3 regions of the Methylobacterium sp. Ger2507 genome follow, and region 3 is predicted to be linked to each of the others. Evidence: riboswitches for the same ligand, from Rfam matches in the RefSeq annotation. Region 3 holds a riboswitch; each other region holds the start of a gene.
The links. A riboswitch is a leader RNA that binds a small molecule or an ion and turns the genes downstream of it on or off. The one in region 3 is predicted to bind cobalamin.
Positions count from the first base shown of each region.

Region 1: another riboswitch for cobalamin. It lies ahead of ACV7NL_RS12130 (TonB-dependent receptor); the one in region 3 lies ahead of ACV7NL_RS17305 (TonB-dependent receptor).
Region 2: another riboswitch for cobalamin. It lies ahead of ACV7NL_RS23835 (TonB-dependent receptor); the one in region 3 lies ahead of ACV7NL_RS17305 (TonB-dependent receptor).

Region 1 covers NZ_JBUYVC010000001.1:2,618,072-2,625,447, forward strand. The annotation lists gene ACV7NL_RS12110 (hypothetical protein) at 1-311, shown strand, start outside; gene ACV7NL_RS12115 (L,D-transpeptidase) at 441-1,106, opposite strand; gene ACV7NL_RS12120 (hypothetical protein) at 1,230-1,511, opposite strand; gene ACV7NL_RS12125 (glycoside hydrolase family 16 protein) at 1,548-2,444, opposite strand; gene ACV7NL_RS12130 (TonB-dependent receptor) at 2,690-4,840, opposite strand; cobalamin riboswitch at 4,947-5,148, opposite strand; gene ACV7NL_RS12135 (hypothetical protein) at 5,286-5,876, opposite strand; gene ACV7NL_RS12140 (hypothetical protein) at 6,119-6,361, shown strand; gene ACV7NL_RS12145 (hypothetical protein) at 6,427-6,861, shown strand; gene ACV7NL_RS12150 (hypothetical protein) at 7,194-7,376, shown strand, end outside.
Region 2 covers NZ_JBUYVC010000002.1:48,717-56,092, reverse strand. The annotation lists gene ACV7NL_RS23845 (TonB-dependent receptor family protein) at 1-1,401, opposite strand, end outside; gene ACV7NL_RS23840 (PepSY-associated TM helix domain-containing protein) at 1,892-3,268, opposite strand; gene ACV7NL_RS23835 (TonB-dependent receptor) at 3,751-5,901, opposite strand; cobalamin riboswitch at 6,009-6,207, opposite strand; gene ACV7NL_RS23830 (TadE/TadG family type IV pilus assembly protein) at 6,685-7,323, opposite strand; gene ACV7NL_RS23825 (TadE/TadG family type IV pilus assembly protein) at 7,336-7,376, opposite strand, start outside.
Region 3 covers NZ_JBUYVC010000001.1:3,756,137-3,763,512, forward strand. The annotation lists gene ACV7NL_RS17285 (hypothetical protein) at 1-213, shown strand, start outside; gene ACV7NL_RS17290 (hypothetical protein) at 203-454, shown strand; gene ACV7NL_RS17295 (hypothetical protein) at 649-996, opposite strand; gene ACV7NL_RS17300 (PepSY domain-containing protein) at 1,434-2,897, opposite strand; gene ACV7NL_RS17305 (TonB-dependent receptor) at 2,897-5,011, opposite strand; cobalamin riboswitch at 5,465-5,668, opposite strand; gene ACV7NL_RS17310 (DUF2934 domain-containing protein) at 5,777-5,980, shown strand; gene ACV7NL_RS17315 (multicopper oxidase family protein) at 6,064-7,376, opposite strand, start outside.

The DNA of each region.
Region 1 (7,376 bases), 1.1 Mb from region 3:
CCGGACTGCTCACGGCCCAGACCGCGCAGGCGCAGTACTACGATGACGGCTACGACCAGCCGCCGCCGCGCCGGTACGAGGAACGCCGGCTGCCGCCGCGCCCCTATGACCGGGACGATCGCTACGAGCGCCGGGCGCCACGCCGCGAGGTCGGCCTGAACTGCGATGCCGTCCAGTCGGGCCTCACCGGGTATCAGCCCTATTCCTGCCCGCTACCGGGTCCGCGCCCGCTTGGCGCGCGCTGCTTCTGCAACATGCCGATCGCGCCGCTGAGCGCACCGCAGACGGCCGTCGGCCGGGTCGCCCCCTGACCGGTCGCCACGTCTGACGTCCGATCGTCTCCAACAAGAAGGCCGCGCCATCCTCCCGGACGGCGCGGCCTTCTTGCATCTGACGGTCCGAGCGTGGCTGCCGAGGCAACGCCGCTCGACGGGTCTCGATCAGTTGTTCAGCACGACGACCTTGGCGCCGACCTTCACGCGTTCGTAGAGGTCGGTCACATCCTCATTGGTCATCCGGATGCAGCCCGACGACACGGCCTGGCCGATCGTGTCAGGCTCGTTCGAGCCGTGGATGCGATATTCGGTGTTGCCGATATACATGGCCCGCGCGCCGAGCGGGTTCTCGACACCACCGGCCATGTAGCGCGGCAGGTCGGGACGACGGGCGATCATCGCGGCGGGCGGGGTCCACGACGGCCATTCCTTCTTGGCGGTCACGGTCTTGACGCCCGACCACGTGAAGCCGGGACGACCGACACCGACGCCGTACCGGATGGCTTCGCCGTTCGGCATCACGAAGTACAGCCGACGCTCGGCGGTGGAGACCACGACCGTTCCCGGCTTGTAATTGCCGTCGAAGGCGACGATCTCGCGCGGGATCGGGGCGACCTGCGCCTGCGGGGCGGCCTGATAGCCCTGACCGACGGCGCCCGGGAAGCTGTAGGGATCGTCGGTGAGACGGCCGTTGGCATAGGCCGGATCGGCGGAATAGTAGTCATCGCCGGCATTGCCGCCGAAGGGATCGTAGGGAGCTGCCAGAACAGGGCTCGTCGAGAGGACGCAGACACCGAGTATGCCAGCCAGGGCGGTCGCCAAGGTCTTCATCTGTGGTCCCTTACCTATGCCGTAACCTTTGCTATACAAGCGTAAGCATAGAGCGGAGGTTCCACCGGCCGCGCAGATTTCGTCATCATTGCGGCAGAGCCGGTCGCCCGGCGAGGATCGTGCTTAACGATCGCCGTAAGACCGGCGCGACCCGTATCCCTGTGAGGTGCCGTATCCGCAGCCATAGCGATAGCGCGAGCACCCGACCGAGAAGTCGTTCCGCGCCCGGGCCTTCGCCCGCTCCTGATCGATCACGAGATCGCGCTCCCGGTTGCGCTCGGCCGACAGCGAGGAGCCGTAGCGTTCGGCCGCCTCGGCTGCGGTCCCCGCCACGAGCGCCAGGGTCAGGCCGATCGCAGCGGCCCTTCGGCACCGGCGGGTCTTTCCATCAGGTCTGGTCGTCATGCGTCGCATCTCCCGATCTGTCCCTCCTGAGCGGCCTCAGCCCGGCAGGCGCCAGACCGTGACGCGCTGGATCAGGTACTCGGCCGGCATGGGCGTCGAGGCGTCGGGATACCCACCCCACGATCCGCCGATGGCGAGGTTGACCAGGATGTACATCGGAACGGACTTCATGTCGGACGGCGTCGGAATGCGACGGACCTCCTTGCGGTCGACGTACCACACGATTTCGTCGGCGGTCCAAGCGGCGCCGTAGGTGTGCCAGTCCGCCCCGGGTCCGCCCACCGGGAAGGGTAGGGTGACCTTCTGATTGCGCTGCTTCGGCGCCTCGCCGGTGTGGAGGGAACACCAGATCTCATTGGGGACACCCAGTCCCTCGAAGATGTCGAGTTCGCCGTTCTCCGGCCAATTGCCCTTCGTCGGCATCAGCCAGAAGGCGGGCCAGACGCCCTTGCCGACGGGCAGCTTCGCCTTGATCTCGAAGTACCCGAACAGCTGCGAGAAGCTGAACCGCGTGGTCAGCACGCCGCCCATGAATTGCTTTCCATGCGCGAGCGGTTGCAGGTTCTCGGGTATCTTCGAACCCAGGATGGTGAGGTGTTTACCCGGATCGAGCTTAAACGGGTTCAGACCGAGCGGCGTGTCGAGGACCTTGTCGTCCTTCACGCCGGTAAAGCTCGGGTCGACGTAGATGCTGCCGGCGCTGCCGGAGCGGTACTCGAGTTTCGTCGGACCGCCCGAGCCGAGCACGGTTCGCCACCGGGTCGGGGAAGGGGGCTTCTTCGCCATCTCCGAGGCATCGAGCGTCTGCCAGCGCTCGTCGAAGGTCGGAGCCCCGAAGGTCGCCGGATCGATCTTGCCGGGCAGCGGAGCGGCTTGCGCCAGGACGGTGCCGGCAAGCGTCGCGGCGACGAGACAGGCGAAGCGTTGGAACATCACAGTATCCTCGAAACGATGCCGGACCACTGACGCCGACGGGCCTCCGCCCCCATCCTTGATAGGGCGCCGCAAGGGTCCGAGCCAGTGCAGGGAGGCCTATGGCCGGCGCAGGGGTGCCACGACGACGTCACAACGCGGCGATCTCATGGCGCCAGCGGGATCGCGCATTCTCCCGTTTCTTCGGAAGGACAGCGACAGCGTCGCATCGCAAAGATCCCGGCAGGGACATCGCGGGCGCGGCTTCAGAAGCGCCCCGCGAGGGTTAGGCGAAACGCGGTGGGCTCGACCGGATGGACATGCGGGTCGGCCACGCCCGCGGGGCCTTCGCCGCTCAGGCGCGAGGTGTAGAAGTAAGCGATCTGGTCGGCCCTGGCATTGGTCAGGTTCAAGACGTCGAGGGACAGGCTGATTCCGTCGTCGAAGGCGTAGCCGATCCGTCCGTTCAGGAGAGCCGTCGCTTTCGAGCGCACCGAATTGTCCTCGATCAGCGGACGCGGCCCGAAGTAGCGAAAGCGCATCGAACCGAACCAGCCGGGACCCGCACCGAAGGTGAATCCGGCCGACGCGATGGTGGTCGGCGCCTCCGGCACCCGGTTGCCGATCGGGTCCCGGTCCGAGAAGCGGGCGTTGGTGACCGTCAGGTCGCCCTCCAGCGAGAGCCAGGGCGTTACCGCGTAGCGGTTGGTCCACTCGATGCCGAAGCGGCGGGTGGGGCGGCTCGGCTCGGTGGTGCCGCTGTCGCCCTGGAACAGGTTCTCGGAGGCGAAATCGAGTTGGAACAGGGCGACGGCGGTCTCGAGCCCGGCGATGCTGCGGTTGCGCAGGCCGATCTCCGAGCCGGTCGAGGGCACGAGGAAGGGCGAGCGGCTGATGTTGAAGAGCGGGCTCGTCGGATCGACCGTGGCGGTGACGCCGCGGGCGTCGTTGGAGTGGAAGCCGCCGCCGTAATTCACGAACAGCTCGGTCTCGAACCACGGACCGAGCACGAGGCCGAGCTTCGGGTTGACGATGCCGTCCCGTGCCGTGCCGGAATTGGCCGGCGTGTCCGAGCGGACATCGGCGGTGAATCCGTCGGCCCGGACACCGACGCTGGTGCGCAGCCAATCGGTCCAGCGCACCCGGTTCTCGACGTAGAGGGCGGCGCTCGCCTCCAGCACCCGGTCGTCCAGCACCGTCGAGCGGACCTGCCGCGCGGTGGTGTTGAACAGGCCGACGCGGATCGAGTCCGTGCGGGTCTGAAGCCCGATCTCGGTCTCCATCGGCAACCCGAAGAGGTCGCCCTGGACCATGTGGCTGATCTCGCCGCCGCCCAGAACCCGGCTGTCGCGCTGGCGGAACTGGTCGCCGCTGACCGGATCGTTGAGAAAATACGTGAAGTCGTTGAACAGGTTCATCCCATAGCGGATGACGTAGGCGTTCGCCCGGGTGATGCCGGCGTCGCTCGTCCGGCTCCAGCGTCCGGAGAGCGAGAAACGGCCGGTGTCGCCGCCATCCGTGGGGTTCAGGGCGCCGAAGCGGCCGATGATCCCCTCCGTGACGGCGCGCTCCGGGATCTGGTTGGTGGCGTTCCACCGGGCCCAGTAGGCCATGCCCGTCAGGGCGAAGCCGTCCAGGGCCGTGCCCTGGCTGTAGCGGACGACGCCGTTGAGCTTGGCCAGACGGTCCGGCACGTCCCAGGGGCCGTCATAGGTCTGGGCCTCGCCCGCCACCAGAAGGGTGCCCTGCCCGAGCGGTGCCGACGCGATGGTGAGCGCCCGCTTGTAGCCGAAGCTGCCGAAGGAGGTCAGGGCGAGGTTGCGGTCGGTCTTGTCGAGATAGTCGATCCGCACCGAACCGGCCGAGGCGAAGTCGCCATCGCGCACGAAGTAGGGACCCTTGTGGAACTCCACCGCGCCGACGAGTTCCGGGATCAGGAAGTTGAGGTCGGCATAGCCCTGTCCGTGGGCGTGGGTCCGCATGTTGACCGGCATGCCGTCGATCGAGAGCGCGATGTCGGTGCCGTGGTCGAGGTTGAACCCGCGCAGGAAGAACTGGTTGGCCTTCCCCTCCCCGGAATGCTGGGTGACGATGAGACCGGGCACGCTTTCCAGCACCTCTCCCGGTCGGGTGATCGGGCGGCTGTTGATCTGCGCACCCGATATCACCCCCGCGCTCGCCGCATCGACGGGCCTGAGACCGCCGCCGATGCCGATGACGCCGCCGACGAAGCCCGCCTGCGCGACCGGTCCGGTTCCGGGCGGCGCCGATGCCTCCGCCGTGACCGAGAGTTCAGCCAGGTTCGCCTCGGCCGCCTGGCCAGAGACCGGCCGGATCTGCGCGCCGTAAGGCACCAGGCCGGCGCAGGAGACCAGAAGGAGCGTTCGGTAGGGGGGCCGTGACGGGGCGGGCGACATGGGACCTCGGGCGACGTCTGTGGCACGTCACCGCGACGAGGTCGGTCCGTTCGCCGCATGCGAACGCCCCGACACCCACCAGGACACCCCGCCCGATGCGTTTCGCGTGTGACCACGATGGACGGCAGGTCTCCTGGCTCGCGGGTCACCGCCCTCTCATCGTCTTCCCAGGTGCCGGGGCACCCAGTGACGTGTTGATGATGGGCTCGCCGCTTACAGTTGCGGGGGCAGCCGCGGCGTTGGGCTCTCGCCCGCACCGCGTTCCCTTTTGATCCTCGATCCGAGGAACCGTCCGAGGTCAGAAGACCAGACGAAGCCCGACAGCGTCAATCGAACGCGCGGGAAATCGGCGTCCTGTGCTCCCTGTGCGACAGCCAGGGCCAAGCCCAGCGCCGGTGGGTCGGGGACAGCCGGGTGAAGGCTGGATGGGCGGCCGCCCCTCCGATCAGAGCGGGCGATCCCGATCCTGATCCGGGCTCCAGCTTCGCAGCGGCGAGGGTCCGATCTGGCGTTCGGCGCGGGGCGCCGACTCGTCCTCCAGCCAGGTGCGGGGGCCATTGGCATTGCCCCGGACGACGTCCCCGGCGACGATCGCGTGTCCGGAGGCGACCGCCACGATCAACTGGGTGGCGTAGGCCCTCGGACCGCTGCCCTTGAGGGACATGCCGGGTCCGCCCGGACGGAGCTTGCTGCCGAGCGCGCCCCAGAGGGGCGGTGTCTTGATCCGGCGCAAACCAAAGCCCTGGTCGATCAGGGCAGCGGCCGCCTCGATCTGGCCGTTGAGGAGAAGCAGGCCCGGCCGCGTCAGGCGGAAGGCATAGCTGCCTTCGTCGTCCTCCTCGACGAGGTTCACCAGCTTCAACGACAGGGCCTGACAGGCCGTGTCGACGTTGTCGCGGGTGAACTCGGCGTCGACGGCCAGCGGCCTCAGGGCTTGGCCCGAAATCCGGCAGGAAACCCGTTGGAGGAAGAAGCGACGTCTGGAAATCTGGCTCAGGCCCCATCCAAGCGCGATCGCGCGACGTGGGGCGATCATCCGCCGGACAGCATGGCGCCCGGAGGTTTCGGTCTGGTTGAGACGATCCGCGAGTTTCGGTGGCGGAATGCACGCCCTGGTTGACGATCCAGTGCCCGGCCCGATCCCGCGGGGACCCCGGTCTCGGACACCGAGGCGGCGCGGGCGCTCGCCCCCGCGAGCGGCCGATCGATGCCGGCCCTCTTGCTGTTCGCCCGTCACCGCCCTCTGTGAGCGGTCATCACCGCCGGGAGACATCGGACATGACGAAGCTGTTCATCGCCAACATCAGGACCGCCGAGGGACCCAAACCGCTGGTGACCGTGCGGGCCGCCGCCGAGGGCGAAGCCAGGCTGTTTCTCGAAGCCGCCTATCCGGACGACGAGATCCTCGACGTGGCGGAGCCGAGCGGCTGGGCCAGCGACGCCGACACCGGCAGCGCGGCGGGCGACATCCGCGAGCATGCCGGCGTGCAGTGGCAGGCGCCCTCCAGCCATTCCGGCTGAAATTCAGCGCCGCCGGTCGAACCCGGCGCTTGCCAGCGCCAATCGTGCCGTGACCATTGCCGACCATGCCGATCCGCCGCGAGCATCGCTTCTTCTATCCGATCGACTGGCCCGAACTGTCGGCCGTCATCCGGTTCACCCGCGCGCGGGGCCGGTGCGAGTCCTGCGGACGGCCGCATGGCCGGCGGGTCTTCCATCTCGGCGATGGGCGCTGGTGGGACGACGATGCCAGCGCCTGGCGCGATGGGGCAGGGCGGTTCGTCTGCCTCGCGGTCGGGATCGACGACGTGCTGGGAACCGTGCGGACGACGCGCGTGGTCCTGGCGACGGCCCACCGCGACCACGATACGGCGAACAACGCCGCGAAGAACCTCGCGGCCTTCTGCCAGCGCTGCCACATCAACCACGACCGACCGGAGCATCAACGCCGGCGCTGGCGCACCCTGTTCCGGCGCAAGGCGTTGGGCGACCTGTTTCGCGGCCCGTATCCCAGCCCCTGAAACGCGCGGAACGGCTGGTTTCGAACAGGACATCAGACAGCGCGACAGGACGTCAAGACGAGGATTCCGGTGCGGAACGGTTTGTCCCCTGATCGAGGACCGGATCGGCCGCCGCGATACCTTGTGCTCCACCGACGATGCCGCTCGATTTGATTCCATGACCAAATCTGCTCAGCCTCGTCCGAGCGCAAGACTTATCGGTCTTTTTGACTAATCTCGGTTCGCATCCAACCGAATAGACTCCGATCCGGAGGATTTTTTCAGCAAAAATACAGAAGCGCCCGTCTCGGCGATGCTTTACACAGAGCCTGACCTTGCCCTGGAGTCAGCCCGTGACAACAAGCCTGTCGAAATCCGCCAGCGTGGCCGCCCTCGCCGTCCTGCTGATGGGCGCCGTCGCGATCGCCGAACCCGTCACGGTCGTCCCCGGACAACCACCGGTCACGGTGGACCTCCCGGCCGGCTGGACATCCTCGGCGATCAAGCGTGGCATCCAGGCCAAGACGTCCGACGCG
Region 2 (7,376 bases), on a different contig from region 3:
GACGTTGCGCCCCGTGATTGCGGTGTTCTCCGCGCTGATGCCGAGGACGCCGGTCCATTGGTCGGAGAGCGCCACCTCGGTACGGGCGCGCCCGCCGAGGTTGGATTGGACGGCCTCTTGGTTCCCGATGAGCGCGCCGAGCAGCGGGCCTCCGCCGGGCGCGCGGTTGAAGGTGGTGATGTGGTTGTCGATGGTGTTGTAGGCCAGCGCCACGTAGCCGACCGCCGGCAGCCCGAACAGGTCGTAGCGCCGGGTCAGGTCGGTCAGGAAGTTCCAGGATGGATAGGAGCCGCGCGAGGAGGTCGTATAGAACGGCTGGTTGAAGTTGCGCTCGTCGAAACCAAGCTGCGTGCGCCAGGTCGTCTGCGCGTCGAGATCGTGCTCCCAGCGCAGCGCGACGATGGTGCGCCGGTCGTCGCGTCCGAACCCCGCCTCATCGGCAGTCACGCCCACCGTCCGGCCAAACGCGCCGTTGGCGAACAGGTTCGTCAGGGTGCAGCCCGGCGCGGCCGTCGCTGCCGTTCCGCATCCGCGCTGGTAGAGATTGATCCGGTACTGGTTGAGGGAGGACCGAGCCGGCAGGTTCGCACTCAGCGTGTTGTTGATCACCTTCAGGGTGAAGCGGTTGTCCGGCGTCGGTGTGTAGGTCGCCAGCAGGTTGATCGTCTGCGTGTCGTAGGAGCTATGGTCCTGGTAGCCGTTGGCACGGACATCGCTCGCGAACAGGCTGAGCTCGACGGGGCCGCTGACGCCGCCGACCGTGAAATAATTGCTGAGGTAGCCGAAGCTGCCCGCATCGGTGCCGATCTCGTAGCCGTCGATCTCGCGGCCTATCCGGGTGCGGAAGGCGAGCGCGCCGCCGGTGGCGTAGTTGCCGAACAGCGCAGATTGCGGGCCACGGAACACGTCGATGCGGCTGTAGGCGCGGGGATCGACAAGGTCGAAGCGCGAGGCGCCGTCCGGCTGAGTTAGAATGAAGCCGTCCTCAAGCACGACCGTGTTCTTGATCACACCGGTGGAGCGGGCGTTGTTGCCCCGGATGGAGATCACCACGTCGCGCCCGCCATTGCCCTGGCGCACGGTTACACCGGGACTGTTAGCCAGAACCGACCCGATGCTTGTGGCCGGCCGGTTCTCGATGGTGCCTTCTCGCCCGAGGCTGGTGACCACCTCGCCGACGGGGCGGTCGATGGGTGTCGGAGCGGCGACGGCAGAGGGCGACAGGGCGGTCCGACCACGCCCCTGTCCAAGGCCACCGCCCTGGCCCTCCACGGAGAGTTCTTCCAGGGTCACTGCCTGACCGGCAGCTTGGGCCTGCGCCATGGAGATTGCGTGGGGGCTTGCGCCGAGGAGTAGGGCCAGCGTGCACGCGTGCCGATGGGCGCTTAGAAAGCGGAACATGGTGGGAGCTCGTCTGATCGGTGAAGGAACCGCGCGAGGCCGCAGCGGTCGGAGAAGTCGAAGGCGATCAGGCGAGGTGAGGCGGTGCTCGGGGCTGCCCCGGGTGACAAGTCGGTGAGGTCGATGGCGTCGGTGGTGGGATCGGCCAGGACACCGGATGCCAGAGCAGGATCCGGATGACAGCCGGAACCGATCCGATCGTCGGGAGCGTGATCCCGACGCAGCAGAGCTGACACAGGTCGCATCCGGGCAAAGCCGGGGCGGGCATGTCCGCCGTCCCCCGAACCTCGCCGGTTCCATCGACCGCGTGGCCGCAGATGACGGGGTCGCGCAGCGGGTCGGACATCGCCGTGACCATGCGCACGGCCGCCGCAGGCGCGAGCGCCTGCGCCCAAAGCGCGAGCGCGACCAGGACGACGCCGAGGCATCCGCGCAGGCCGAGCAGCAGGGGAGGGCGAGTGTGCACGGGAACGCGGCCCGTTCGGTCAGATCAGGTCGCTGCCTGCCTTCGCAGCGCCTGTACGCCGAGGTCGAGCACGAGCATGGCGAGAATGACCAGCCCGGTCAGGGGGAACAGGGCCCCGAGAACGAGAACGATTACCGTCACGCCGGTTGCGATCCGCCGGTCGCGCGGCCAAGGCGGGATGCCGAGGCGACCGGCCGGGCGCCGCTTCCACCACATCGTCGCGGCGGTGACCGCGAGCAGGATCGTCGCCAGGCAGAAGGCCAGCATCGCAAGCTGGTTGGCCCGGCCCCAGTGCTCGCCCTTGTGGATGCCGATGCCGTATTGGATGGCACGGGCGACGCCGCCGAGATCCCCGAACCGGACATCGACCAGCGGCTGGCCGGTATACTGGTCGAGGGAGATCATCCGCTGCTGCGTCACGTCCTTCGGGTAGGCGGCCGCGGCGTAGACGCCGGTATCATCCGACGGCAGGGAGACCTCGAATCCGCGCGGCATCCCGAGGCCACGCAGGATCTCGACAGCACGCGCGAGCCCGATGGCGGGGGTAGCGGCCGGCTGGGATAGGGGCACCGGGGCGTCCTCCATGGTCCATCCGGTGGTGGTCAGCATCTCCTGCATCGGCACGTTCGAGACGGGCTTGTCGGCCCAGAGGGCGCTAGGCTGTCCCACGCCGGCCGCATTGGACCAGGTGCGCAGGTGCTGGCCCCACCAAGCCGACCAAGGCAACCCGGTCAGGGCGAGGAAGAAGATGCCGGTGCTGGCGACGAGGCCGGTGACGGCATGCAGGTCGCGCCACCAGACGCGCGTGCGCGGCGTACCGCGGACGCTCACAACCCCGCCGCCGCGTTGACGCGGCCACCAGAGATAGATGCCTGTCAAAACCAGGATGATGGTGAACCCGGCTACAACCTCGATGATGCCATTGGCCACCGGTCCAAAGTAGATGAGGCTGTGCAGCCGCCGCACCACCATCATGAACTCGTCATCACGCGCCACCTGGTCGAGCACCGAGCCGTCATACGGGTTCAGGTAGACCAGGATCTTGCGGGGTCCCTCGGCCATCGTCACGACAACGGCCGCGGAGGGATTGACGGGGTCGGTCAGCGAGACCGGCACGGCGGTGGGGACGGCCTCGGAGGCGTTGAACAGCAGAACGTCCGCACTTAAGGGCGGGCTCGCCTGAACGGCGACCGTGGTCCGGTACGCGAACAGGGTCGCGTTGATCTCGTCCTTGAACAGGTAGAGCGAGCCGGTCACGGAGAGCAGGACGAGGAAGGGCAGGCAGAGCAGGCCGGCATAGAAATGCCAGCGCCAGACGGCGCGGTAGACGGTATCTTGCATCGGGTTGGCCGCAGCCATGGCGCGCAAGGCCGCCGCGTCACCCTGGAGGGTCTGGGACATGGGTTCGGGTCCGGGTCTGAGCGATCTGACAAGACGGATCGATCAGGCAGTCGGCGGACCTCGTGGACTGACGGACTGATCGGGTGGCGCTCGTGCGGCTCTCGGTTCTCCCGCCCGCCAGGTGAGGGGCGCCGCATCGCCGGGCGACCAACGCAGGGCGACGAAGGCGAGAACTGGAATGGGCGCCACGACGGCATGCACCAGGGTGCAGCACGTATGTCGACATGGCAGGCCCTCGTCCGCCGGAGCGTCGGTTCCGGCGTGCTCGGCACAGATGACCTGGTGGAAGCTGACCTGGGAGACGGGCGCCATCGAGCCCAACAGTGCCTGCAGGCATAGGGCGTAGAGTACGGCCACGGCGATGACCGCACGGCAGACGCCCCAATCTGGCCGCCAAGCGCGCATGGTACGGGCGTAAGGCGCAGTTTCATCCTTCGTCAACGGTGTAGGAGCAACGCGACCGCTATCGGCCGGCATGTGACCTAAAAGCGTCCTGCCAGGGTGAGGCGGACGGCCGTCGGCTCGACCGGGTGGAAGTGGCGGTCAGCGACGCCGTCCGCCCCCTCGCCCGGCAGGCGCGAGGTGTAGAAGTAGGTGATCTGGTCGGCCTTGGCGTTGGTCAGGTTCAGGATGTCGAGGGACAGGCTAACCCCATTGTCGAAATTGTAGCCGATGCGGCCGTTGAGGAGCGCGGTCGGCTTCGAACGCACGGAGTTGTCCTCGATCAGGGGGCGTGGCCCGAAGTAGCGCAACCGCATCGAGCCGAACCAGCCCAGGTCCTCGCCGAAGGTGATCCCGGCCGAGGCGATCGTGGTCGGTGCCTCCGGCACTCGGTTGCCGATGGGGTCACGGTCTGCGAACCGGGCGTTCGTTACCGTCAGGTCGCCTTCCAACGAGAGCCAGGGCGTCACCGCGTAGCGGTTGGTCCACTCGATGCCGAACCGGCGAGTAGGGCGGCTCGGCTCTGTCGTGCCGGTGTCGCCCTGAAACAGGTTCTCGGAGGCGAAATCCAGTCGGAACAGCGCTACCGCCGTTTCCAGCCCAGCGATGCTGCGGTTGCGGATGCCGATCTCCGAGCCCGTCGAGGGCACGAGGAAGGGCGAGCGGGCGATGTTGAACAGCGGGCTGGCCGGATCAATCGTGGCGGTAACGCCGCGCGCATCATTGGAGTGGAAGCCGCCGCCGTAGTTCACGAACAGCTCGGTATCGAACCAGGGGCCGAGCACGAGGCCGAGCTTCGGGTTGACGATGCCGTCCCGCGCCGTCCCCGAGTTGGCGGGCGTATCGGAGCGAACGTCGGCGTAGAACCCATCAGCACGGAAGCCGATGCTGGTGCGCAGCCAGTCGGTCCAGCGCACCCGGTTCTCGTAGTAGAACGCCGCGCTCGCCTCCAGCACCCGGTCGTCAAGCACGGTCGAGCGATACTGTCGCGCGATGGTGTTAAAGAGCCCAACCCGGATATCGTCGGTGCGGGTCTGCACCCCTATCTCGTTCTCCATCGGCAGCCCGAACAGGTCACCCTGGAAGGTGTGGCTGACCTCCCCGCCGCCGAGCACCCGACTGTCGCGCTGGCGGAACTGGTCGCCGTTCACTGGATCGTTGAGGAAGTAGGTGAAGTCGTTGAACAGGTTCATCTGGTACCGGATGACGTAGGCGTTCGCCCGCGTGATCCCGGCCTCGCTCGTCTGGCTCCAGCGCCCGGAGAGTGAGAAGCGGCCGGTGTCGCCGCCATCGTTGGGGTTTAGGGTCCCGTAGCGGCCGATGATACCCTCCGCCACGGCGCGCCCCGGTATCTGGTTCGTGGCGTTCCACTTCGCCCAATAGGCCATGCCGGTGAGCGCGAAGCCGTCGAGGGCCGTGCCCTGGCTATAGCGGACGACGGCGTTGAGCTTGGCGAGGCGATCCGGCACATCCCAGGGGCCGTCATAGGTCTGGGCCTCGCCTGCGACTAGTAGATTGCCTTGACCGAGGGGCGCGGACGCGATGGTGAGCGCGCGCTTGTAGCCGAAGCTACCGAAGGAGGTTAGCGCGAGGTTCCGGTCCACCTTGTCGAGGTAGTCGATCCGTACCGACCCAGCGGAAGCGAAGTCCCCATCCCGGACGAAGTACGGTCCCTTGTGGAACTCCACTGCGCCAACGAGTTCCGGAATTAGGAAGTTGAGGTCGGCGTAGCCCTGGCCGTGGGCATGGGTGCGCATGTTCACCGGCATGCCGTCGACGGAGATGGCGATGTCGGTGCCGTGGTCGAGGTTGAACCCGCGCAGGAAGAACTGGTTGGCCTTCCCCTCCCCGGAATGCTGGGTGACGATGAGCCCCGGCACGCTCTCCAGCACCTCGCCGGGGCGCGTGATCGGTCGGCTGTTAAGCGCCGCACCGGAAATGGTCCCCGCACTCGCCGCATCAACCGTGCGCAAACCGCCGCCGATGCCGGTCACGCCACCGACGTAGCCCGCACTAGCCGCAGGTCCGGTGATGCCGGCCACAGGCGTCTCGGCCGTCACCGAAAGTTCGGCGAGATTGGCTTCTGCAGCCTGAGAGGATGCTTGCTGTGCACGCGCCCCTGGGGACGAAAGGATGGCACAGGAAGCCAGAAGAAGCGTTCGGGAGGCGGTGTGTAAGCGAAGGGGGGACATGGGACCCTGGGCGACGTCTGTGGCACGTCACCGCGAAGACGCCAGCCCAGATGCCGCACAGCATCCGTCCCGACACCCATCAGGACACCCCGCCCGATGCGTTTCGCGTGTGACCACGGCTGACGGCAGGTCTCCTGGCTTGCGGGTCGCGGCCCTCTCATCGTCTTCCCAGGTCCGGGGACCCAGTGACGTGTTGATGATGGGCTCGCCGCTTACAGTTGCGGGGGCAGCCGTGGCTTCGGGCCTTCACCCTCACCGCGTTCCCTTTTGATCCTCGTGAGAGGAACCGTCAGGCATAAGGGGCATCACAGAACGCTACAGCGTCAATGCCGTCTTGGGTGTTTCCGGCCAGGTGTTGTTAGCGGGTGACAAGCTTCGGCCTACGAGTGCTTCAGTTCGTTGGCGGGCTACGTCTGCTGTCTGAACTCCCCAACCTAAAAGCGGACCGGCCAAAATTCACCCAACCCAGTCATTCCAAGGTGCCTCTCCGCTAGCCTGCCTCGCAAAAGCAGCTCGTGCGCCAAGCGCATAGCTCAGCGGTGTCGGATATCCGATCCGATACCCGACATCCTGCAGACATGCGTTCAACGCAAGCCGATGGCTTATGTTCGTCAAAACGCATCATTCTAACTATATCATAAATATCTATTGTCATTTTGAAATAGTCACCTAAATTTAGTCAAACATTTTATTTGATATAGATTAGAGTGAGTTGAAATCTACCCTCAGTTCATTATCCTGAGATTATCAGGAGCATGTTTTATCCATGCCAAGAATTTTATATTACTGTGGACATTCTACACCGTTAGGAAGGATAATTTCATTATAAGTGTTTGTTTTATAAGTTTTACCCAATCGGACCGGCCATACAACGGCCGATTTGAACGTGAAGTTGGTGTTTATGCTGCCTGCAAACTTCATAATTCCACTCCCAAACACCGGAGCGTAGGGCATTTGTACTTCAGCCAGGATGTATCGCATACCTAGGACGCGGAAGCCCGGGGGAACAGATAAATCGCCAGCAAGTCCAACACTTCGGACCGTTGCATTACTAGATGCAAAGCTGGAGCAAACGCGAGGATTACTACCAATGTTTTTAAGATCTAGACCCAGCGCACTGACTGTTATTTTTGCAGAGCCGCTCACAAATGGTCGTAAAACCAGTTGCGAGCTTGCTATAATATCGTTCATTGCCGCAGTCGTGACCGGTGAATTCGTAGCCGCTTGTGAGGTTAGGTCTGCAAGCGTTCGTGCCAACAATGCTACTTTGCGTTTGTTATCCAACGCTCTACTAAATTCCAATGAGCCCAAGAGTATTGCAAGAATGAGCGGCAGAACAAGAGCGAACTCTATTGCAGACACAGCTCTCTTATCGGCACAAAACCGAAATAACAAAGCCATGGTATAGCGATACGGAGGCATTTTAGAATGTTTCTATGTGCATGGCGATCCGGATGACGTGTCGTAAGGCTCTG
Region 3 (7,376 bases):
CGGGACGACCCGGACCGGCGGGCGGTGATCCGCTGGGACCCGGAGAACGCGGTCGATCCCCGGCCCTGGCACGTCGCCTCCTGCCAGCACAGCTACCCGGCCGACGCCTTCACGGACTGGATGGAGTTTCCCGACCGTCCGCCCGGACCGGCGCGTCCGCCCGAATCCGAGATCCACCGGTACGGCAGCGGAGGCGACCACCATGACGCGTGACCCCACCCCGGCACAGAACACCCCTCCGGCCGAGGAGACGGGCGGGCCCCTCACCCTCCAGGTCGAGCCCTGCCCCGAGGATGCCGGCCGCTATCGCTGGACCCTGCGGGCGGGCCTGCACCCCGTGCGGACGGCGCCCTACGCGCTGCCCGATGCCGAGGCCGCCTGGGTCCAGGGCCGGGCGGCTTTGGCCGAAGCCGCCGCCCTGCAGCGGGACACGACGCCGGCCGCGCCGCACTGAGGGGCCGACCGTCCGGCGCGCCGGGCGCCCGGGTTCGCACGGCGCTGGCGGGGTCGGGCACGATCCCGCGCCGTGGGATGCAGGATCGTCGATTGCAGGATTCGTGGGTTGCGGCGATCCGGGCGGGGGCGTGAGTCGCCCCGGAGCGCCCTTTCCGTCCGGGGAGGAACCCGCGCGGCGGGGGCGGCAGGCGGTCAGGGGCGGGACTCGTCCGGGCGCCAGCCCGGCAGGCCGGCCCAGGCCGTGTCGATGATGCGGTCCCGGCGCGCGGCGCGGTCGCCGGCGGCATCGGCCACCCGCCGCAGGGCGGCCTCCATCGCCTCGCGCCCGCCGGCGGCGGACGCCTCCTCGCCCTTGCGCCGGATCGCGGCCTGGAAGGCCTTGACGGCGGGGCCGGCGGTCGGCCCGCTCTCCACGGCCGCCACCAGGCTCAGCAGGGCCTCGGCGATCGGCACGATCGCTTCCTGCCAGGGCGGTGCGGAGGGCGCGGCCGGTCCCGGGGGAGCCGCATGGGACAGCACGGTCGTCCGTGGGCGGATCATGGCGTCGGGCTCCTGCGTGCGAACGGGGGGATGCGGGCGTGCCGGACGGACGGCGGCGGCACGCCGCAATCGGCGTCACCGAACCCGTCACGGCCCGCCGGCCTTCGACGGAAACCGCGCAACCCCGAACCGATTGTGCCACGAACACCCGCCTCGCTTCCACTGTCGCCGTGTCGCCCTGCGGCACCGAGATTCTGCTGCACTGGGATTCTGCGCAGCTGTCGTCCAGAACCGGAGCGCCCGCGCCCCGCCCGCCCCGGCGCAGGGAGACACCGCCGCCACCGGGTCGAGAAGCGGTCGTCTCCGGATACCGAGCGGCCGGGCGCCGCGTGGTCCGCCGTCCGCTGGCGCCACGGACTCCCTTCGGGCGGCGGGGTGCCGGGCTTGTCGCTGCCGACGGAGCGCGGCGGCCGGGTGATGCCGTGTTCCGCCCGGCCCTATCCCACCCGCGCGGTGCGGCGCAGGCGGCGCCAGCCCAGGATCACGCCCGAGACGGCGATGCCGGCGCCGAGGCCGTTGAGGAGCCACATCACGAGGTCCCAGGCCGGGCGCGCCTGGAACAGGATCGCGAAATCGAGGCGGTGCGGCGCCTCGAACAGCCAGCGCTGGAGGCGGCCGCTGGCGTCGAGGCGGTCGAGGAGCGCGCCGGTCTCCGGGTCGAGGTGGAGCCAGGTCGCGGCGGCATCGTCGAAGCGCACCCGCAGCACCGGCAGGGGCCGGGTGTCGTGGTGGGGATACCAGTAGGCGTCGTAGGCGGTCAGCGTCTCGATCGCGGCGATGCGGGCCTCCGGCAGGACGCGGGCGGCGGCCGCCCGCAGGGCCTCGGGGCTCGGCGGCGGAACCACGCGCCGCCCACCCCGCGCGTCGGCGGCGATCAGCACGGGCCGGCCGTCGACCTGGGTGAACCGGACCTCGACGGTGCGGGGCCGGGCCCTATCATCGAGGTCAAGGCCGTCGAAAGCAAGGCCGTCGAGGGCGGTGCGGCCGACCGGATGGACAGGCCCGGCATAGGCTTCGCGCATCGCTTCCGGCGGGGAGCGGGGCGAGAACCAGTGGTTGGGGTTCATCGAGAGCCAGCCGCTCGCCACGAAGGTGAGGAGGCTCAGGCCCCCGAGGGTGCCGAGGAGGTGGTGCCAGCGCGCGAGGCCGCGATAGGGCGTCACCCCCGAGGCGTAGGGCCGGCGCAGCCGGAGGCGCCAGATCCCCAGGACGAGGCCGCTGAGCACCCCCGCGATGGCGATCCCCGAGACCCACAGCACCGTGCCGCGCCACAGCTCGGCCCGGGCCCGCAGGGGCGTCGGGTAGAACCAGTGCGGGATCGCCCCGAGCCAGTTCCACAGGCGCTCCCGGCGGGTGGTGTCGAGCACGACCGCGCCGGTGCGGGCCGAGACGTAGAGCTCGGTGCCGGACGCGTCGCCCGGCGCCACCACGTGGAAGGGGCGCAGAGGGTCGTAGCGGTCCCGCACCGTCCATTGGTCGCGCCGCACCGCCCGCACGGTGGCGCCCGGCGCGAACGACGCCACGGCCGCCGCCGCGTCGATGGGGCCGAGGGTCTGCCCGGTCTCGGCCGAGACCGCGTGGCGCGCGCCGTCGCGGGCGGTGACCTGATAGACCGGCGCCCCGCCCCGCATCGACAGGCTGAGGCCGCCGGGGGGCGGGTCGAGCCCGGCCCGGGCCAGGGCCGCGTCGGGGCCGAGATGCACCCGGTCCCAGGCGATGGGCGCGAGATGGGACAGGCGCTCGGCCTCGGTGAGGGCCGGGAACGCCACGTAGAGCATCACCAGCCCCGACAGCACCCAGGTGGCGAGGAACAGCCCGGTGACGATGCCGAGCCAGCGATGGCCGAGGATCAGCCAGCGCTTGACGGGCTTCAGGAGCGCCCGCGTCGAAGAGGCCCGCATCAGAACCGCACGCTGTAGGCCACCTCGAAGGAGCGCGGGCGGCCGAGCAGCCAGTTGGTGCCGACCCCGTTCACCGCGTTGCCGCTGATCGCGTAGATCTCGTCGAAGAGGTTGTAGGCTCGCAGGGACAGCCGCGAGGACGGCGTGACCTGGTGGTCGAGACCGGCATTGACCAGGGTGTAGGCCGGGCGCTGCGCCTGGTTGCCGAAGTCGCTGAAGGTCTCGCCCACGTGCTGCAGGCCGATCCGGGCCTCCCAGGCGGGGGCGAAGGCCCAATTGACCCAAAGGTTGCCGACGCGCTCCGGCACGTCGATGGGCTGGCGTCCGGCATAGGAGACCACTGCGCCCCCGACCCTTTGGTTGAAGGCGTCGTACTGGGCGTGGAGAAGGGCCACGTTGGCGTCGATGCGCCAGGCCTCGAACAGGTGCAGGCTCAGGGCCGCCTCGACGCCGAGGGAGGATTGCTGCCCGACCTGGGTCGCGAGCGCCGCCTCGCCCGGCACCCGCGTGATCGGATTGTCCTTGACGATGCGGTAGCCGGCCAGGGTCCACTCGGCCCGGCCGTTCCAGGCGACGCCCTTGGCGCCGACCTCCACCTGCTCGCCGGTGGAGAGCTTCAAACCGGACAGATTCTGCGACAGCGAGATCAGGCTGCCGACCGGATCGGTGGCGGTGGCGTATTGGGCGTAGAGCGCCAGCAGGGGGGTCGGGTTGTAGACGGCGCCGAAGCGGTAGCTGAGCGCCTGGAAATCCTGCTCGAAGGCGGCGCCCGTGACGAGGTTGGTCCGGTGCAGCACCGGCGCGTCGTAGCGCATGCCGGCCAGCAGCGAGAGCTGATCGGACAGGATCAGGCGGTTCTCGGCGAAGACCGAGGCCTGGCGCGTGTTGGTGACGTAGGCCGGAGTGGCGCGGCCATTGGCCGGGAACAGACCCGGGTCATAGGCGAAGGGATCGACGCTGGTGGTGAGGCCGCCGCCCTCGGAGCTGAAGTTGTTGGTGTGCCGGAACGCGATGGCGTTGACGTCGAACCCGGCCAGGAATTCGTTGCGGAATCCGAACACTGTGCCCCGGACCGTCGCGTCGAGGCGATTCCCGATCTGCTCCTGGCTGTGATAGATCTCGGTGTAGGCCGAGCGATCGATCCGCCCGGTATCACGGTTGAAGGCGTATTGCTCGATGTCCCGCCACTGGCGCCGGCTCTGGAGCCGGTAGGCGGTGTTGCGGATCGTGATGTCGGCGCTCGGCGTCCACTCCGCTCGCAGCTGCGTCCAGTTGTCGGTCCAGAGCATCTGGGCGTCGCGGACGTTGTAGTTGTTGAACCGGATGGCGTCGCGGATGCGCCCGTCGATGAGCGGCGTGCCCCAGTAGCGGGCCGGCTCCTGGTAGCCGAAATCATGGCTCAGGGTGATGGCGAGGTCCGGATTCGCCTGCAGGGTCAGGGCGCCCGAGACCGCGAGATTGCGGAAGTCGCCGTCCGGCGCGATCCAGCCCGCGTCGCGGTTGCCGCTGATGTTGAGGCGGTAGGCGAGCGCGTCCCCGATGGGACCGCCGGAATCGAGGGCCAAGCGCGCCAGACCATCCGAGCCGACGGCCGCGCGCGCCACGTTGAGGGGCGTGAAGACCGGCTTCTTCGTCACCACGTTGATCACGCCGCCGATGGCGCCGTCGCCGTAGAGCACGGAGGCCGGCCCGCGCAGCACCTCGATGCGCTCGACGTTCCAGGTGTCGAACGGGAAGGTGACGGTGCCCGCCCCGACGAACAGGCGGGTGCCGTCGTAGAGCTGCTGGATCGAGTTCGGGCCGGCGAAGCCCCGGGCCGTGAAGGCGCCGTTGCCGTTGCCGGGGGCCGCCACCGTGGTGATGCCGGTGGCGTTCTGGGTGACGGCCTCCGCCACCGTGTTCTGGCCGCGCAGGCGCGTGGTCTCACCCGCGATCACGTCGACGCTGGCGGGGGTTTCCAGGGGCGTCAGGCCGAGGCGGCTGGCGCTGCGGCTCGAGCTGCGCAGGTTCAGCCCCTCGGCGGGCGGCGGGCCGCCGCGCCCGGAGCCCGCGACCTCCAGGGTCTCCAGGGTGACGGCCGAGTGGGATTCGCCGGGCGCGGCGTCGGCCGGCATCGGCAGCAGGCCGCCGAGCAGGGCCGCGAGCGGCCAGGATGTGAGGGGCCGGGATATCGGGGGCCGGGATATCAGGGGCAAGACGTGGCCCTGCCGTGCGCGTCGGGCGCGTGGGGATCGGGACGGGATTTGGGCGAGGGCCATGGGACAACCGGGAAGGGGCGCGGGCATCGGCCAGGGCCGACGAGCCACCTCTGCTAAAGCGAATGTTATAATGTTACAATCGCTGAGTGGTGCCGGACGCGACGTTGTCCGCAAGCCAGCCGTCTTCGGACCGCGCGGGGCGATCGGACGAGGCGGACGGGAGCGGGACGCGCGGGCGCAGACGGGCATCGACGGGACGGCTGACGCGACGGGTCGCGCGGAGTGGCACGTCACCGCGAAGAGGTCGGTCCGTTCGCCGCATGCGAACGCCCCGACACCCACCAGGACACCCCGCCCGATGCGTTTCGCGTGTGACCACGACTGACGGCAGGTCTCCTGGCTCGCGGGTCACCGCCCTCTCATCGTCTTCCCAGAGGCTTGCAACCCCCAGTGACGTGTTGATGATGGGCTCGCCGCTTACAGTTGCGGGGGCAGCCGCGGCGTTGGGGCAGAGCCCCGCACCGCGTTCCCTTTTGATCCTCGATCCGAGGAACCGTCGCGCCGAAGCTAGGCGGTTTCCGGCGCCGGCGTCAATCGACGGGGACGATTTGCCCCCGGGAGCGTTGGCCCCGCGGCGGGGGTCGCACCTGCGATCGCCGGTCACGAAGGAGCAGAAGCACGATGTCCGAGGATGGGATCACGTTCGAACGGGTCCGCGAGCGCGCCCACGAGATCTGGGAGCGCAACCACCGTCCCGAAGGCTTCGAGGTCGAGTTCTGGCTGATGGCCGAGCGGGAACTCCGCGCCGAGCAGGCCCGCCGCAAGCCGGCCGCCGACCGGACCGCCTCGGAGACGCCGCCGGGGGCCGACACGACCGCCCGGTGAGGCCGGCGTCGCTCGCCTTCGGGCGAGGATAGGCCGACGAGGCCCGCGGTAAGGCGCGTGCCGCCTGCTGGGACGGAAAACCGTCAGGATCGGACGTCGAGCACGCCCATCATGCCGAGTTCCTCGTGCTCGAGAATGTGGCAATGGTACATGCGCGGCCCCGGCTGGTCCTGGCGCAGCAGGAGCCGGACCGTCTCGCCGGGCACGACGTTCACGGTGTCCTTCCAGGCGCGATAGCCCGGGGTCCTGACCTGTCCGTCCTTCTCGTAGGCGACGATCTGGAACTGGGTTCCGTGGACATGGAACGGGTGATCCATGTCCGATTGGTTGACGATGTCCCATTGTTCGACCTGACCGACCTTCGAGACCTCGTCGATGCGGGTCATGTCGAAGCTCTTGTTGTTGATCAGGAACTTCATGTCGTGGCTGCCGGGCGGCTTGGCGGAGGCGGCACCGCCTTTCGCGGTTCCGCCGTGATCCATGCCCGGCATGGCGCCGTGATCCATGCCCGGCATGGCACCGTGATCCATGCCCGGCATGGCACCGTGATCCATGGAGCCCATGTCCTCCGTCAGCACGAAGCGGCGGGTGACGACCGGGGCCTGGAGCGGGGCGATCGCCCGCAGCATCTTCGGCAGCGGCGGTGGCGGCGTCGCCGGTCGTCCCGCCACGTTCGCGGTCAGCAGGACCTTGCCCGCTTCCTTCGGCTCCCCCGGTCCCATCCAGCCGCGCTCGTAGGCGAGTGTGGTCAATTTGGCCGGGCCGGGCTGATCGAAGGAGACGATGAGTTCCACCCGCTCGGCGGGGGTGAGCAGCACCTCGTCGACGGCGACCGGCGCCTCGACAAGGCCGCCATCGGTGCCGATCAGGGTCATGCGGGCGCCCGCGAAGCGCAGGCGCAGGTAGCGCGCGTTGGTCGCGTTGACGAGCCGGAGGCGGCGCTTCTCGCCCGGCGCCACCGTCATCACCGGATTGCTCTGGCCGTTGACGAGCACGTGGTCGCCGACGCGACCGTTCATCAGGTCGACCATCGTGCTGGGCGGCATCGTCCCGTCCGCCGCGATCCGGAGATCGGTGAGCATCAGGACCGTGTCGCCATAGGCGGCCGGAATCGGATCGGATTTCGGCTTGACCAGGAAGAGCCCGGCGAGGCCGCGATAGACCTGTTCGGCGGTGAGGCCGTGCGGATGCGGATGAAACCAGTAGGTCGCCGCACTGCCCTCGGGCAGGTCGAAGGCGTAGCCGTGTTCGGCCCCGGACGCGACGGGGTTCATCGGGTTGCCGTCCTGGTCGGACGGCACCGGCATCCCATGCCAGTGGATCGTGGAGGGTTGCCCCGGAATGCCGTTCTGGAACGTGATCGCGACCCGGTCGCCCTCCTGCGCCTCGATCACCG